DNA from 4 places in the Micromonospora sp. NRRL B-16802 genome. Region 2 is predicted to be linked to each of the others. Evidence: riboswitches for the same ligand, from Rfam matches in the RefSeq annotation. Region 2 holds a riboswitch; each other region holds the start of a gene.
The links. Region 2 has a riboswitch for cyclic di-AMP ahead of ADK66_RS05085 (C39 family peptidase). Riboswitches for the same ligand answer to the same signal wherever they lie in the genome.
Positions count from the first base shown of each region.

Region 1: it holds a riboswitch for cyclic di-AMP, as region 2 does, so the genes downstream of both, ADK66_RS16540 (transglycosylase family protein) here and ADK66_RS05085 (C39 family peptidase) in region 2, are expected to answer to the same signal.
Region 3: it holds a riboswitch for cyclic di-AMP, as region 2 does, so the genes downstream of both, ADK66_RS07370 (hypothetical protein) here and ADK66_RS05085 (C39 family peptidase) in region 2, are expected to answer to the same signal.
Region 4: it holds a riboswitch for cyclic di-AMP, as region 2 does, so the genes downstream of both, ADK66_RS01520 (NlpC/P60 family protein) here and ADK66_RS05085 (C39 family peptidase) in region 2, are expected to answer to the same signal.

Region 1 is NZ_LGEB01000062.1:40,877-44,855, forward strand. It holds gene dinB (DNA polymerase IV) at 1-6, shown strand, start outside; gene ADK66_RS16535 (hypothetical protein) at 101-454, shown strand; gene ADK66_RS16540 (transglycosylase family protein) at 528-1,211, opposite strand; cyclic di-AMP (ydaO/yuaA leader) riboswitch at 1,214-1,387, opposite strand; gene htpG (molecular chaperone HtpG) at 1,608-3,524, opposite strand; gene ADK66_RS16550 (SDR family oxidoreductase) at 3,686-3,979, shown strand, end outside.
Region 2 is NZ_LGEB01000024.1:61,027-65,005, reverse strand. It holds gene ADK66_RS05100 (acyltransferase) at 1-312, shown strand, start outside; gene ADK66_RS05095 (hypothetical protein) at 407-850, shown strand; gene ADK66_RS05090 (hypothetical protein) at 1,000-1,782, shown strand; cyclic di-AMP (ydaO/yuaA leader) riboswitch at 2,071-2,212, shown strand; gene ADK66_RS05085 (C39 family peptidase) at 2,457-3,308, shown strand; gene ADK66_RS05080 (alpha/beta fold hydrolase) at 3,445-3,979, shown strand, end outside.
Region 3 is NZ_LGEB01000048.1:3,696-7,674, forward strand. It holds gene ADK66_RS07360 (1-phosphofructokinase family hexose kinase) at 1-192, opposite strand, end outside; gene ADK66_RS07365 (SRPBCC family protein) at 380-847, shown strand; gene ADK66_RS07370 (hypothetical protein) at 964-1,980, opposite strand; cyclic di-AMP (ydaO/yuaA leader) riboswitch at 2,034-2,165, opposite strand; gene ADK66_RS07375 (cation diffusion facilitator family transporter) at 2,307-3,224, opposite strand; gene ADK66_RS07380 (AAA family ATPase) at 3,331-3,979, opposite strand, start outside.
Region 4 is NZ_LGEB01000001.1:322,119-326,097, reverse strand. It holds gene dcd (dCTP deaminase) at 1-441, shown strand, start outside; gene ADK66_RS01520 (NlpC/P60 family protein) at 517-1,557, opposite strand; cyclic di-AMP (ydaO/yuaA leader) riboswitch at 1,571-1,708, opposite strand; gene ADK66_RS01515 (N-acetylmuramoyl-L-alanine amidase) at 1,943-3,916, shown strand.

The DNA.
Region 1 (3,979 bases), on a different contig from region 2:
GACTGATCCGCCTGGTGGCGGCGGATATCACAGCAGCTGGAGGGTTTAGCGACGGCATGATCGGAGACGTTGTGACGATCAGCCTTGAGGGGGGACCACCATGTCCGACGACAGCAGCAACCGCGCGAGCCGGCGTGCCGAGCGTCCGCACGACGTGACCGACCCGCTGCTGTGGCAGCTGGCGCTCGACGTGCTCGACGCCCACGAGCCGACCGAGGACGGCGTCTGCGGCAACCTGCTCTGCGCCGGGGAACCGTACCCATGCGCGGCGCGCGGGAACGCTGAACAGTCGCTGCGGCTCGCCCGAGGCGGGGCCGAGACACCGCCGACGGCCGCCCCGCAGTGGGACGGCCACGACGAGACACCGGACAACTGGTCCACCCAGGAGTCCTTCCACCCGCGGCGGACCCGGTCCGGCGAAGCGGTCTCGGCGTCGCGGGCTTCGGCCGCCTGACGCCTCCGCCACGTCAGCGACACGCCAGCGGGCGCCCGACCGGAATCCGATCGGGCGCCCGCTGTGTCGTACGTCAGAGGCTGAGCCGCTGCCCGGGGAAGATCAGGCCCGGGTCGGCACCGACGACCTGCCGGTTGCGCTCGTAGAGGGCCTGCCAGCCGCCGTCCTGCCGGTGGCTCTGCGCGATCTCCGACAGGGTGTCGCCCGACTTCACCACATAGGTGTCGCCGCTGGCCGCCGGGGCGGTGCGCTTGTTACTGCGGGTCGCCGGCTGCTCACCGCGCGACGACCGCTGGGCGGGCTTGTCGGCCTTCGGAGTGGACTTCGACTTGGCGGTCGACTTCGACTTCGTGGTGGGCTTCGTCGAGGACTTCGTGGCCGAGCCGCCCGACGCCCCGGCCTTCTTGCCGCAGGTCGGCCACGCGCCGATGCCCTGCCCCTTGAGCACCTTCTCGGCGATGGTGATCTGCTCGCTGCGGCTCGCCAGGTCGGCGCGGGCGGCGTACTTCTTGCCGCCGTAGCCGGCCCAGGTGCTCTGCGAGAACTGCAACCCGCCGTAGTAGCCGTTGCCGGTGTTGATCTTCCAGTTGCCACCGGACTCGCACTTGGCGATGGCGTCCCAGTTGACGGCGGCCTGGGCCGGGGCGGCCGGGCCGAAGAGCGCCACGGCACCGGTGACCGCGCCGACGGCCAGGGTGCCGACGGCGATACGGCGGGTGCTGACCCGTCGATGACGGGGGGTATAGACAGACGTCATGAGTGTGCTTCCTCCACGCCGGCGAGGTGAGCTGTCGGGTTCGGGCCGAGGAGCCCGGCCGCGCGATGGCGGCTTCACCCCGAGGTGACGATGCACCGAGGAACGTTTGGGTCCCCCGCTCCTGCCCGGGTGACTGGGTTCCGACGACCGGGGGCAGGATTTGGCGTTACCGGTCGTGGCGTCCGCGATGGCGAACCCGACCGACGTTAGGCACGGCCGGCATCGATCGCCCAACCCCTGTGAAGTTCTTCACCGGGCCGCGCTGAGCGGCGCGCTCAGCGGTTGCGGGCGGCGTCCAGCTCTGCAGCGGCCATGATGGACCGCTTCCGATCAGATCTGCCGATCCCCGGCCGGTGGAGCCCGACAACGCGGGCCACCACCGGCCGGGGCACCTGGCTACAGGGTGCGGGCCAGCCGGTCGGCGAGCGTACGGGTGAAGCGGGCCGGGTCGGCCAGGTCGCCGCCCTCGGCGAGCACCGCCAGGCCGTACAGCAGCTCGGCGGTTTCGGTGAGGGTCTCGGCGGAATCGCCCTGCTCGTGGGCCTTGCGCAGCGCGGCTACCAGAGGATGACCGGGATTGATCTCCAGGATGCGCTTCGTCGACGGGATCTCGTGCCCCATCGCCCGGTACATCTTCTCCAGTGTCGGCGTGAGGTCGTGCGCGTCACCCACCACACAGGCCGGTGAGGTGGTGAGCCGCGACGACAGGCGGACCTCCCGGACGCTGTCGGCAAGGGTCGTGCCGAGCCAGTCCACGAGCGCCGCGAACTCCTGCCGCTGCTGCTCGCGCTCGGACTCGGCCTGCTGCTTTTCCTCGTCGGTGTCCAGGTCGACCTCGCCCTTGGCGATCGAGCGCAGCGGCCGGCCGTCGTACGTGCCGACCCGCTCCACCCACACCTCGTCGACAGGGTCGGTGAGCAGCAGCACCTCGTGGCCCTTGGCCCGGAACGCCTCCAGGTGCGGGGAGTTCTCGATGGTGGCCCGGGAGTCGCCGGTGGCGTACCAGATGTCGCTCTGGCCGTCCTTCATCCGGGAGACGTAGCCGGCCAGGTCGGTGAGCTCGGCCGGGTCGTGGGTGGAGGCCACCGACAGGATCTCCAGCAGGGTGTCGCGGTTGTCGGTGTCGTCGATGAGCCCTTCCTTGACGACAGTGCCGAACTCCTTCCAGAAGGTCTGGTAGCGCTCGGCGTGGTTGGCCTTGAGGTCCTTGACTGCGGCGAGGACCTTCTTCACCAGGCGGCGGCGGACGATCTGGATCTGGCGGTCCTGCTGGAGGATCTCCCGGGAGATGTTCAGCGACAGGTCGTGGGCGTCGACCACTCCCTTGACGAAGCGCAGGTAGGTGGGGACCAGCGCCTCGCAGTCGTCCATGATGAACACGCGCTTGACGTAGAGCTGGACGCCCCGGCGGCCCTGCGGGGAGAACAGGTCCAGTGGGGCGTGGCTGGGCAGGAAGAGCAGCGCCTCGTACTCGAAGGTGCCCTCGCCCTTCATGTGCACGACCTCGAGCGGGTCGGCCCAGTCGTGGCTGACGTGTTTGTAGAACTCGTTGTACTCGGCGGCGTCGACCTCGTCGCGGGGTCGCGCCCAGAGCGCCTTCATCGAGTTGAGGGTCTGCACCTCGCTGGTGGGGTCCGCGCCGTCGGTGCCGGGGCGTTCGACGGTCATCCGGATCGGCCAGGCGATGAAGTCGGAGTATCGCTTGACGATCTCGCGGATGGTCCACTCGGCGGTGTAGTCGTGCAGGTTGTCCTCGGTGTCGGCGGGCTTGAGGTGCAGGGTCACCGCCGTGCCCTGGGGTGCCTCGGCGACGGGCTCGATCGAGTACGTCCCCTCGCCTGTGGACTCCCAGCGGGTGCCGCCGGTCTCGCCGGCCTTGCGGGTCAGCAGGGTTACCCGGTCGGCGACCATGAACGCGGCGTAGAAGCCGACGCCGAACTGGCCGATCAGGTCCTGCGAGGCGCGGGCGTCGGCGGACTCCCGTAGTTGGCGCAGCAGCTCGGCGGTGCCGGACTTGGCGATCGTGCCGATCAGCCCGACCACCTCGTCGCGGGTCATGCCGATGCCGTTGTCCCGGACGGTCAGGGTGCGGGCGTCCCTGTCGACCTCGATGGCGACGTGCAGGTCGTCGGTGTCGGCGGCGAGGTCCTTGTCGACAAGCGTGGCCAGCCGCAGCTTGTCCAGCGCGTCGGACGCGTTCGAGATGAGTTCCCGCAGGAAGACGTCCTTGTTCGAATAGATCGAGTGGACCACCAACTGCAGGAGCTGACGCGCCTCAGCCTGGAACTCCAATGTCTCGGCCTGGTTGCTCACACCGTCTCCCTTCTCGGCTCGTGCGGAGGTTCGCCGAAAGGATACGAGCCGTCACGGGCGAGGCGGTGGCCGCATCCGAGTCGTATTCCCGATCGAGCCGGGCCGTCCCGTGACCTAGCTGACTTTGCTTAACGCAAGCCAGGCCCGATAGCGTGACGCCCATGAAGATTGCTGGAAGCACCGCCCTCGTCACCGGCGCCAACCGCGGCTTCGGCAGGCACCTGGCCGCCGAGTTACTCGCCCGCGGCGCGACCGTCTACGCCGCCGCCCGCAATCCGGACACCGTCGACATGCCCGGCGTGACGCCGGTACGCCTCGACATCACCGACCCCGCCTCGGTGGCCGCCGCCGCCGAGCTGGCCGGAAATGTGAACATCCTGATCAACAACGCCGGCATCGACTCCCGCACCGACCTGCTCGACGGCGACCTGGACCTCGTTCGGCTCGAACTGGAG
Region 2 (3,979 bases):
GTGTGGCTCGGCGAGGTCTCCTTCGCCTTCTATCTGGTGCACGTGCTGGTGATGACGAGCGTGCTGCGGTGGAGCGGGGACTGGGGGACCGGCTTCCAAGGGTGGCGCGGCCCGGCTGTGGTGCTCGGGTTCCTGGTGGTCAGCCTGATCCTGGCCGGGTTGCTGCACCGCTACGTCGAGACGCCACTGATGCGCCGACTGGCACCGCGCCGCCCGGCCCGCCCGTCGGCCGTCCCTCGGCAACGGACCGCCGACACCGAGGCCGGGGCCGGAAAGCCCGACGACCGATCGACGTACGCCGACTCGCGCTGACGGGTCCAACCTGGTCAAACGCGGTCCGGCGCGGCGTGCGTCGACACGCCCGGCGCCCGATGCGCCCGGTCGGCGCCGGCGGTAGCGTGAGACCGTGCTTCCGGTCGCGCTCACCTGTCCTCTGTGGTGGGTGGCGCGCTGGTCGACACGGCTGCTGACCAGCTTCGCCGTCGCCGCGCTCGCGCTCGGCCCAGGCCCGCAGTCGACGGCAGCCGCCGGGGCACCGCCGCCAGCCGCCGGGTCAGCGACTGTCGGCGTCGGGTCGTCCGCGTCGTCGTCCCTCACCGCCGCCCCGGTGCTGCGCCTCGGGCTGCAAACGTCCGTCGCCGCCGAGATGGCCGCGAGGTTCACCGTCGCCGACGTGTCGGCCGCCGACGAGGCGACCACGGTGCGGTCGACCGACCCTGTCCCGCCCAGCGGCGTGGGCGGTGTGCCTGCCGCCACGGCAGAGTCGTTGCCGGCGCGTCCGGCCACCGATCCGTTGCCCCGCGCCGACGAGCCGACCCGGCCGGGCACCCGGGCACCGCCGGGCCGCTGAGCCACACCGCGACACCTGTCGCGATCACCGGGACACCGTCCCGCCGCCGCGCCTGACGACACATCACCTCGCACCGGCCGACCGTGGCCCCCTGGCCCGGACGCTCGTGCGGCTTCCCATCGCAACGCTCTCCCACCGAGGTGCCGACCATGGAGACCGTCGTCTTCTACGAGTTCCTGACCGAGGTGCCGCAGGCCGCCGCCATCTGGTCGGCCCTGCTCCTGCTGACACTGACAGTGCTCGCCGTCCTGGTCGCCCGTCCGGAGCGGGACGGGTCGGCCGCCGAGCGGGACGGGGAGGCCGCCGAGCCGGCGCCCACCGCCCGTGAGGCCGCCGTCGCCGAGGCCGCCGACCTGCGCCGGTACGCCGAGGAGGTGGCCGTCGCCGCGGCCCGCGCGGCGCAGACCGCCCGCCGACGGCGTGCGGCCTGGCTGACTGCTCAGGAGCAGGTGGAGCAGACCTGGGCGCGGTACGACGAGGCGGACGCCGTGGCCCGCCGGTTCGCCGGCGCCGGGGCGCTGCCCACCCCGCGAACCCCGCGCACCCCCGCCGAGTACGCCATCCGGGAGCGCTACCTGCACCGGGCGGCGATGGCCGCGTACTGGCGGGGGGACCTGACCATGCGGCAGCTCGGCGACGTGTTCGGCCACCGGCACGGCTGGGATCCACGACGGCACCCGGTGGAGCAGGAGGTGCTGATCAGCCGGGCGGCCCGGGAGACGCGGCGGGCCGACTACGAGGCTGCCGCCGGACGGGAACGGGCGGCCTGGCGCGACGCCGAGCTGGCGGCGTCTGCGGCGCGCGCCCTGGCCGAGGAGGCGTACGCGGCGGCGGCCCGGTTGCGGCCGACCCGGGTGGCGGCCCGCCGCACCGTCCGTGTCGCGGCTCTGCCGGCGGCGGCGGCGCGGTGGCGCCCGGCGCGGGTGGGGTGAAACGCGCCGATTATTCGGTGAGCCCGGTCACACGCGCGGGAAATCGGGCGGCTGGCGCGTTCGGCCGGATTGTTCCCGCAGATCCGGCGGCATTGTCGACGACGTGTCCGCTTGTCGACCTACGGTGCCTCCGTAACCGCTCGTCCCATCGAGTCACGTCAGCGGCAAGACGCCCGGAAATTGTCGCCCCGTTCAAGGTTTACGCAGGTGAGCGAGGCTTGGCAGGGCTCTGGGCGGCCAGTAGGGTTCGTCCCGTCCGGTGCGGTAATCGATCGCGAATGGCGACGCCGCACCGACCCGCTCAATCGTGATCAACGAACCGGGGACCCACAAGTACGTCCGGGGTGAATCCGCGAGCCACGGCCCGCGGTAGGGCGATCTTCCCGCCCGAATCCGTCAGCTAACCCGGTAGGCGGTGTCGGAAGGAGTTCCATCCCCATGCAGCACCCGCACACCCCTCGGCTATTCCTCCGCCTTCACGGCGTCGCGGTACCCACGCTTGCCCTCCTCGTGGCGGTGAGCTGACCCCCAGGGTCACCGCATTTCCCGCCCGGCCGCGCCGGGCGTTTCCCTGAGCGGTTCCACCATCCGCGGACCACGGTCCGCGCGCTGGCGCGTGCCCGGATACCGGCTGCCCCCGGTGTGCCGCTCTCCCCCTGAACCGTGGAGGACCCGTGAAGCACACCCTGCAGCGTCAGCTGCGTCGCCTCGCCACCGAACGCCCGTACCAGATCGCCGTCGCCTCCGCCGCGGCCCTCGCCATCGCGACCACCACCGGCGCCCTGGTGGCCGGTGCCGACGAAGCCCCCGTCGGCCAGCACACCGCGTCGACAGTCGCCGAGATGCGCAGCGACACCGCCGCCTCCCGCGGCGACGCCCGGGACGCGGACCCCTCGGCCAGCGCCGCCCCGACCAGCGCCAGCCCGAGCAGCGCCGCCCCCTCCGCAAGCGCCGCATCGCCGGCCGCCAAGGCCAGCAGCGACCCGGACCTGACCGCCAAGAAGGCAGCGCCGAAGCCGCCCGCGACAAAGGTGCTCGACTTCCGCTACCAGGCGCAGAACACCTACTACAACTGCGGCCCGGCGGCCGTCCGCAACGCACTCAGCGCCACCGGCATCAACCGCACCCAGGACCAGTTGGGCGCCGAGCTGGGCACCACCGAGATGGGCACCAACTCGGCCCTGGACACCACACGGGTGCTCAACGCCGAGGTGAAGGGCTCCCCGTACCGGACCCGGATGTTCGCCGGCTCGCCCAGCCCGGCCCAGATGGACCGCCTCCAGGCTGACGTCGTCACCGCGATCACCGACGGCCGTGGCGTGGTGGCCAACGTGGCCGGGGACGCCGTCGACACCAACGGCGGCTGGCACTCCTTCGGCGGCGGGCACTACGTCGCGGTGGTCGGCTACAAGGACGACGGCCGTACCGTGCGGATCGCCGACTCGGCGAACGCGGCCTACGGCGAGTACTGGATGACCACGATCAACCTCGCCAACTGGATCGCAACTCGGGGTTACTCCGCCTGACCCTGGCGTGAGGCCCCACCAGACGCCGCGGGCGCCGTCTCCCACGAGGGGCCGGCGCTCGCGGCGTCTTCGTCGACGCCGGGCCAGGGCGGCGACGGCTCTCGTCGCGGGCTGTGAACCGTGGGAGACTGCGGCCGTGCTGGATGAATCGGGTGGTCACGCCGACCGTAGGCCGGTCCTGCTTCTGCTGCACGGCATGGGGGCTACCGGTGACGTCTGGCTGCCCTGGGCGCCACTGCTGGAGCAGCACTGGCCCGGCAGGTGGCTGGCACCCGACCTCGCCGGCCACGGCTGGTCGGCGCCGCTGCCGACGTACTCCTTCGAAGGTTTCGCCAACCGCATCGCCCAGGCCCTGGCGCCCGGCGACCGCATCGTGGTCCTCGGGCACTCGCTGGGTGGGGTCGTCGGCCTGGCGCTGGCCGCCCGCGCCGCCGGAACGCCAGTGGACGCCGTGGTGGGGCTCGGCATCAAGGCCGTCTGGACGCCGGACGAGCTGACCCGCGCCGCCGACGTAGCGGCCCGCCCGGTCAGTTGGTTCGCCAGCCGGTCCGAGGCGGCCCGTCGCTACCTGCGGGTCGCGGGGCTTGCCGGCCTGGTCCCGCCGGACCACCCGATGGTGGACGCCGGCCTGCGCCAGATCGACGGCCGGTGGCGCCTCGCGATGGACACTG
Region 3 (3,979 bases), on a different contig from region 2:
GCTGACCAGCAGTGGTTCCAGCACCTGGCCGATCTCGCCGCCGAGCGCGGCGCACAGCACCACCTCGACACCGAGCGACAGGACCATGCGGGCCTGCCAGACGCCCTGACCGCCGGGGTGCAGATGCAGCTCGGGGTGGTCGTTCGGCTGATCCACAGTTACCGTCAGCTGCGGCGTGGGCGCGAAGACCATCACGTGCCCGCTCACCGGTCATCCCCGTTCATGCGTCCACCCTTCGTCACGACCGGTGATACCCCAACAGCCGACGGTAGTGATAACGCGCCGCCAATGCCCGGGCAACGGCCGGTGTCCGTCCGGGCGTTGCCAGCCCCACCTGTGTACGGGACGATCGTGCGACCCATCGACGGCGGGAGACGGCGTGCTCAGCAGCGACACGTTCAGCTACACCGTGCAGGCCCGCTGTTCGCTCGCCGACGCGGCGGCCCTGCTTGGCGACCTGAGCCGCCAGGGCGAGCTGCATCCACTCATCGTCCGGGTGCGGCGAGTTCCGCCCCGGGACGGAGCCGTGGCCAGCTACACCATCAACGACCGGCTGGTCGCCGGCCCGGTGCGCTTCCGAACCACCTATCACGCGGACGTGCTGACCCTCGACGACGACGAGATCGTCACCGTCGCACGCCAGTGGCCGGCCACCACCGTGCGTAACCACACACGTCTACGCGCCGAGCCCGACGGCCTGGTCCGGATCGACGTCGAGATCACCCTGCGGGCACCGAAACCCCTTTTCCGGTACGCCTTCAGCCAGGCCCGCGTCGCCCACCTGGCCCTGGCGGCCCGGCTGGGAGCGGCCCTCGACCGCAGCGACAACCCCCCACCGTCGACCTGACCCAGCCCGCCCCGCTGGCCCTCCGCGCTGCGCGGCGCGAACAGGACGGGCTGCGCCCGCTGACGCACACCGGCCGACGCCCCCCGTGGGGGAGGCGCCGGCCGGGTCGGGGTCGATCAGTACACGGACAGGTGTACGTGGTTCGTGTGGTCGCTGGACGGGTCGCCGTTCGCCCCGCTGTACGACTTCCACCCGCTGCTGGGCAGCCAGATCTGCCTGTACCAGATCACGTACAGCACGGCGAGCCGGTCGGCGTTGCGGATGAAGTACGCGGCGAGGTTGTTGCCGTACGTCTTGTCGCCGCCGGTGGCGTCCCCACCGAAGCCGTTCTTCTGCGCGGCGAAGTCGCAGGCGCGACCCTTCGGGTGCTCGCCGGAGCCGCCGGAGCGGTGGCAGGAGACGTACCTGGTGAAGCCTGCGGCCTTGGCCTGGTTGAGGGCGTGCAGGGTGCGTGGGGTGATGCAGCCGTTGGCCGGGGTGGGGTCGTTGACGCTGCACGACTCGGACGGCCAGGAGCCGTCGGAGTTGCGCGGCGCGGGCTTGGCGTTGGCGGTGGAGGTGCCCCGGTTGGAGCCGGAGTCGGAGGCGGTGGACTGCTGCCTGGTGTTGGCAACGGTCAGGGCGCGTTCGGCCTGCTCCTTGCGCTTGGCCATCACCTCGACCTGCTTGCGCTGCTCGCGGATCTCGCCGTCGAGGGCGACGCGGGTGCGGTTGGCCTCGTCCTTCGTGGCGATCAGGTCGCGCAGCACCCGGTCCTCGTTGGCGGCGACCACGTCCAGCGCGGCGGCGCGGTCCATGAAGCCTTCGGGGGTGTTGGTGTTGAGCAGCGCCGAGACGGTGCTGAGCCGGCCGGTGCGGTACGCGACGCCGGCGATCTCTCCGACCTTGCCGCTGCGCTCGTTCATCTCGGCTTCGGTGGTCTTGAGCTTGGCGGCGAGTTGCTGCTGCCGCTGGACCGAGGTGTCCAGGGCGCGCTTCGCGTCCAGGTAGCCCTTGCTGGCCGCGTCCAGTGCGGCGCGCAGGGCCGGGGTGCCGCCCTCTTCGTCGTTGTCGGGTGCCGCGGCCCGCTGGGTGGCCGGGGGAGCGGCCGAGGCGGCGCCGGCGGGGATGGCGACGCCGAGGGTGAACATCATGACGATCAGCGCCGCCAATCGGGCGGCGGGGGGTCGTGCTCGTGCCACTGCGCATGTCCTTCCGTCAGCCGCCGACCGGGTTAGCTGACGGGTTCGGGACGGAAGATCCCTACCGCTGACGCGGATGCACCCCAGGAACATGGTTCCCCGGTTCGCCCTCTCGGGTGATTAGGCGGCGGCCGCCACCGGCACCGGGAGGGCGCCGCCGGGTGGTGGCCGGGAGCCAGCCTACCGGTGCTCATGGGGCTGGTGCAGCCATTGTGACTGACGGTGTGCACGGCGCTACCCAAAAAGCCGACAAAAGGGATTAAGGGCGGAATCTCGCCCTACCAGGTGACGGCACCGCAGGCCCCCGGGGCCGCGCCGGGCTCGATCTGGAGCGTGGCGTGTTCGATCCGGAACTCCTCCTGCAGGGCGGTGCGTGCCGCGGTGAGCACGGTGCCGACCTCCGCGTCGGGTGCCATTGTCAGGTGTGCGGAGGCCACGTCCATGCCCGAGGTGAGCGTCCAGACGTGCAGGTCGTGCACCTCGACCACGCCGGGTACGGCGGCGAGCCGGTCGTGCACGGCGGTGACCTGGAGGTGTTCCGGGGCGGCCTGCACGAGGATGCGGACCGCGGCGCGGCCGAGCCGCCAGGTGCGCGGCAGGATGAACACGCCGATGGCGACCGCGACCAGCGGGTCGGCCCACCACCAGTCGGTGACCGCGATGAGCAGCGCCGCGCCGATCACGCCGAGCGAGCCGAGCAGGTCGCCGAGCACCTCCAGGTAGGCGCCCTGGAGGTTGATGCTGTCCCGGGCGCCGGCGCGGAGCAGGGCGAACGCGACCACATTGGCGAGCAGGCCGAGCACGGCGACCACGAGCATCGGGCCGACCACCACCTCGTGCGGGTCGCCGAACCGGCCGATCGCCTCGATCAACACGTAGATCGCCACGCCGGAGAGTAGGACGGCGTTGGCAAGGGCGGCCAGCACCTCGAGGCGGTAGAGCCCGAAGGTGCGCTGTGGGTCGCGGGCGGCCCGTTGGGTTGCGGTGATCGCGGCCAGGGCCATCCCGATGCCGAGCACGTCGGTGAACATGTGCCCGGCGTCGGAGAGCAGTGCCAGTGAGCCGGTGTGCAGTGCGGCCACCGCCTCGACCACCATCAGGGTGGCGAGCAGGCCGAACGCTACCCAGAGTCGGCCCCGGTGCTGTTGTGCGGCGTTGCTGACCGAAGCGTGGTGGTGGTCATGACCTGAGCCCACGAAACCCACCTTCCTGTGCCAGCCGGGACCGGGTCAAATGTATGTTCACATCGCTATGTATGCAACTGTAGGGCAACGATGTACCCCCGGCCCCGCCAACACGGATTCAGCCGATCGGGTCGATGGTGGTGAGTCGCTGGGTGGCCCGGGACAGCGCGACATAGAGCGTGCGGACACCCGCACCCGGATCCGCCCGGATCTCACTCGGCGCGACGAGCACCACCCCGTCGTACTCCATGCCCTTGGCCTCCAGGCTCGTCACCACCTGCAACCGCGACCCGCCGAGCGCGCCGAGCCAGCCGGCGACCTCGTCGCGGCGGGGGACCGGCGTGATCACACCGACCGTGCCGTCCACCTCGGCCAGCAGGCCGGTGGCCGCCTCCACCGTCGCGGTCTCCAGCCCTGCGGCCGGTACGACCTGCTCGACCGGATCGACCCCGGTGGAGCGGACGGCCCTGGGCAGCGGCAGGTCCGGATAGAGCCTGCGGATCTCGGCCGCCGCCACCGCGAAGATCTCCGCCGAGTTGCGGTAGTTGGTGGTGAGCGTGAAGTCCAGCCGCTTGCGCCGACCCAGCGCCTGGTCACGGGCCCGCGTCAGCTCCTCCGGGTCACCGGTCCAGGCGGTCTGCGCCGGATCGCCCACGATGGTCCACGAGGCCAGCCGGCCGCGCCTGCCGATCATCCGCCACTGCATCGGCGAGACGTCCTGCGCCTCGTCCACCACGATGTGCGCGTAGTCCCGGTAGTCCGCCGGG
Region 4 (3,979 bases), on a different contig from region 2:
CTCTACACGCACATCGATCCGGCCATGCAGCAGGACGACCTGACCTCGGTGGTCGAGGTGCCCGACGGCGAGCCGTTCGTGCTGCACCCGGGCGAGTTCGTACTTGCCTCGACGCTTGAGGTGATCTCCCTCGGCGAGCAGCTCGCCGGCCGTCTGGAGGGCAAGTCCAGCCTGGGCCGTCTCGGACTGCTCACCCACTCCACCGCCGGCTTCATCGACCCGGGTTTCTCCGGTCACGTGACGCTGGAGCTGTCAAACGTGGCGAACCTGCCGATCACCCTCTGGCCGGGCATGAAGATCGGGCAGCTGTGCATCTTCCGGCTCTCCTCGCCGGCCGAGCACCCGTACGGCTCGGTGGTCTACGGCTCGCGCTACCAGGGCCAGCGGGGGCCGACGCCGAGCCGCTCCTGGCAGAACTGGCGCGCCTGGCCGACCCGTTGAGCCGCACGCCCGTCCGGTGTTAGTAAGGGGCCCCTTCTCTACACGAGGCGTTAGGAAGGGGCCCCTCCTTACACCTCAGCCGGGACGGCCGTAACTGTGGATCGGGCCGTCGTCGACCTTCTTCATCTTGACGGGTTGACCGGCCTGGGAGGCGTGCACCACCCAGCCGTCACCGACGTACATGCCCACGTGGTGGATGTCGCTGTAGTAGAAGACCAGGTCACCGGGGCGGAGGTCGGCGCGGCTGACGTCCTTTGTCACCCGGCTCTGCTGCGCGGCGTTGTGCGGCAGTGACACGCCGGCCTTGGCCCACGCGGCAAGCATCAGCCCCGAGCAGTCGTACGAGTTCGGGCCCTCGGCGCCCCACACGTAGGGCTTGCCGATCTGGGCGCAGGCGAACTTGACCGCCGTGCCCGCCCCGCCTCCGGGGTAGCTGGCCGGGCAGGGCGCCGGACGCAGCGGACCCCCGCCGCCGTTGCCGTACACCTTGAGGCGCAGCTTCTGTAGCTTGTCGATCTCGGCGTTGATCTGCTTCTTCTTCGCCGCCAACTGCGCCTCGGTCAGGGTCAGCTCGGCGACCAACTCGTCCAGCGGCGCCTTCTGCCGGGCCAACTCGTCGCGCAGGTCGGCCACCTGCTTCACGTCCTGCTGCTGGTTGTGGGCGAACCGGTCGAGCATTTCGAGCTGGCCGACCATCTCGCTTGGCGAGCGGCTGCCGAGCATCGCGTTGACAGTGGAGACGTTCTCACCCATGTACGCGCGGACGGCCAGGGCGCTGACCTTGTCCATGGCGGCGTCGACCTGGCGCTCCAGCGGGGCGATCCTGGCGGCCAGCGCGCTTGCCTGCTTACGCTTGGCGGCCAGCTCGGTGCGGGTGGAGTTGTGCCGTTCGATGATCGGTTCGAGCTTGTTCCAGTCGGCGTCGATCTGGCGTTCGATCTCGGCGACGGACGGGTCCGCGTGCGCGGCCGTGGCGCTGCCGGTCAGGACGACGGCGACGCCGACCATGGCGGCGAGAGCTGTGGTGAAGCGGGACCAGCGTTGACGCGGCACGATCGACAGGGGGTCGGCTGAGGCCGACCGCTCGGACGACGGCCGCGGGGCATGGAGTGCCACCGGGGTTCCGTACTCCTTCTTCCTGACCGCCTACCGGGTTAGCTGACGGGTTCGGGCGGGAAGTCGACGCCCTACCGCACGATCTGCGGATTCACCCCGAGGGAACCTGGGTCCCCGGCTCACTCGTCGAGCGACTCGGCGGTGCCGGTCCGTTACCGCCCGGGATGGGCAGACCTGCTACCGGGCCGACGATTGACCAGAGTAGAGATGACCGTTACCGATCCGCAACCCGTGCGGCAGTGACACTCCGTGGCGATTCTGCGGGGTCACGGACCGTGCGCGAAGGTTTTTTTCTGCCTGTATCCGAATATGGAAAGGTATTGACGGGAGCTCCCGGCCGGCGGGAGGGTGACCTCACAGTTACCCACGCAATCTAGGGGGTTCGATGCACCGTCCAACCCTGCCGTCCCGTCGGCGCACATTGCTGGTCACCGCCGTGGTCGCCGTGACCGTGGTGCCACTGCCCGCCGGTCCGGTCGCCGCCGCACCAACGGCCGACCGCCAGCAGCAGTACGCTGCCGCAGCGAGCGAGTACGGCGTACCGACCGACGTGCTGCTCGGGGTCTCCTATCTGGAGTCCCGCTGGGACAGCAACGCCGGCACGCCCAGCACCAGCGGCGGCTACGGCCCGATGCACCTGACCGACGCCCGGCACGTGACCGCCCTGCCCGGGCGCGGGCACCACGACACCGGCACCGAGGACCCGCGCGGCGACGACTCGCGTACCGCGCTGGCACCCCGCGAAGCCTCGGAGCCCGCGCCGCCCAGCGCCGCCCTGCAAACGGTCGACGCCGCCGCCGCGCTGACCGGCGTGGCCCCGGAGTCGCTGCGCACCGACCCGAACGCGAACATCCGGGGCGGGGCGGCGCTGCTGGCGTCGTACCAGCGGGAGCTTGGCGCACCGATCGGCACCGGCACCGACCCGGCTGCCTGGTACGGCGCGGTTGCCCGTTACGCAGGCGCGGACAGCGCCGACGCCGCGGCGGCCTTCGCCGACGAGGTCTTCACCACCATCGGCGCCGGCGAGTCCCGGGTGACCGACGACGGCCAGCGGGTCACCCTGCCGGCCCGCACGGTACGGCCGGATCGAACCTGGCTGGACCGGCTGGGCCTGCGCAAGCTCGCCCGCCCGGACGGGCTGGAGTGCCCCCGCACCATCTCCTGTGAGTGGATCCCGGCGCCGTACGAGGCGTTCGGCGACGGGGACTACGGCAACCACGACCTCTCCGACCGGCCCAAGCGGCAGAAGATCGAGTACATCGTCATCCACGACACCGAGGCGAGCTGGGCCACCACCCTGAAGCTCGTCCAAGATCCGACCTACGTGAGCTGGCACTACTCGCTGCGCTCGGTGGACGGGCACATCGCCCAGCACGTCAAGACCAAGGACGTCGCCTGGCACGCCGGCAACTGGTACGTCAACGCCAAGTCGATCGGGCTCGAACACGAGGGCTTCGCGGCGCAGGGCACCTGGTACACCGAGGCGATGTACCGGACGTCCGCGAAGCTCGTCCGGCACCTCGCGCTGCGACTTGGCATCCCGCTGGACCGTCAGCACATCATCGGCCACGACAACGTGCCCGGCACCACCGCGGCGACAGTGCGCGGGATGCACTGGGACCCGGGCCCGTACTGGGACTGGACGCACTACTTCGACCTGCTGCACGCGCCGCGACTCGACACCGGCACCCCGGCCACCGGCCTGGTCCGGATCGACCCGGACTACGCCACCAACAGGCCGGCGTTCGTCGGCTGCGTCACGCCAGGCGTTCCGTGCCCGTCGCGCGGTTCGTCGTCGGTGGTGCTGCGCTCCGCGCCGTCGGCCGACGCGCCGCTTGTCAACGACATCGCGCTGCGCCCCGACGGCACCCCGAACACGATGGAGGTGTCCGACCACGGCGCCCGGGCCTCCGCCGGCCAGACGTACGCGCTGGCCGGTCGGCAGGGCGACTGGACGGCCATCTGGTACCTCGGGCAACGGGCCTGGTTCCACAACCCGGCCTCCGCACCCACCGCCACCTGGACCGTGGGGATGGTGGTCACCCCCAAGCCCGGCCGCGCCACCATTCCGGTGTACGGGCGGGCGTACCCGGAGCAGGCCGCCTACCCCGCCGGGGTGCCCTACCAGGCGATCTCGCCGTTGCAGTACACATTGGCCGCCGGCCAGCGGTACGCCGTCGGCGCGGTGCTGCCCGGCGAGTACTACCGGGCCAGCACCTTCGACGGCTCGTCACCCGGCGACTGGACGGTGATCCGCGGCGACAACAGGTACGTGCAGATCCAGTTCGGCCACCGCATCATGTACGTAAACCTGGCCGACGTGCAGGTGCTGCCGTCCCCGGTGGGCGCACCCCGCTGACCCACTGACGAAGATGGCGACGGCCCCCGGTCGGTGACCGGGGGCCGTCGTCGTACGTGCTGT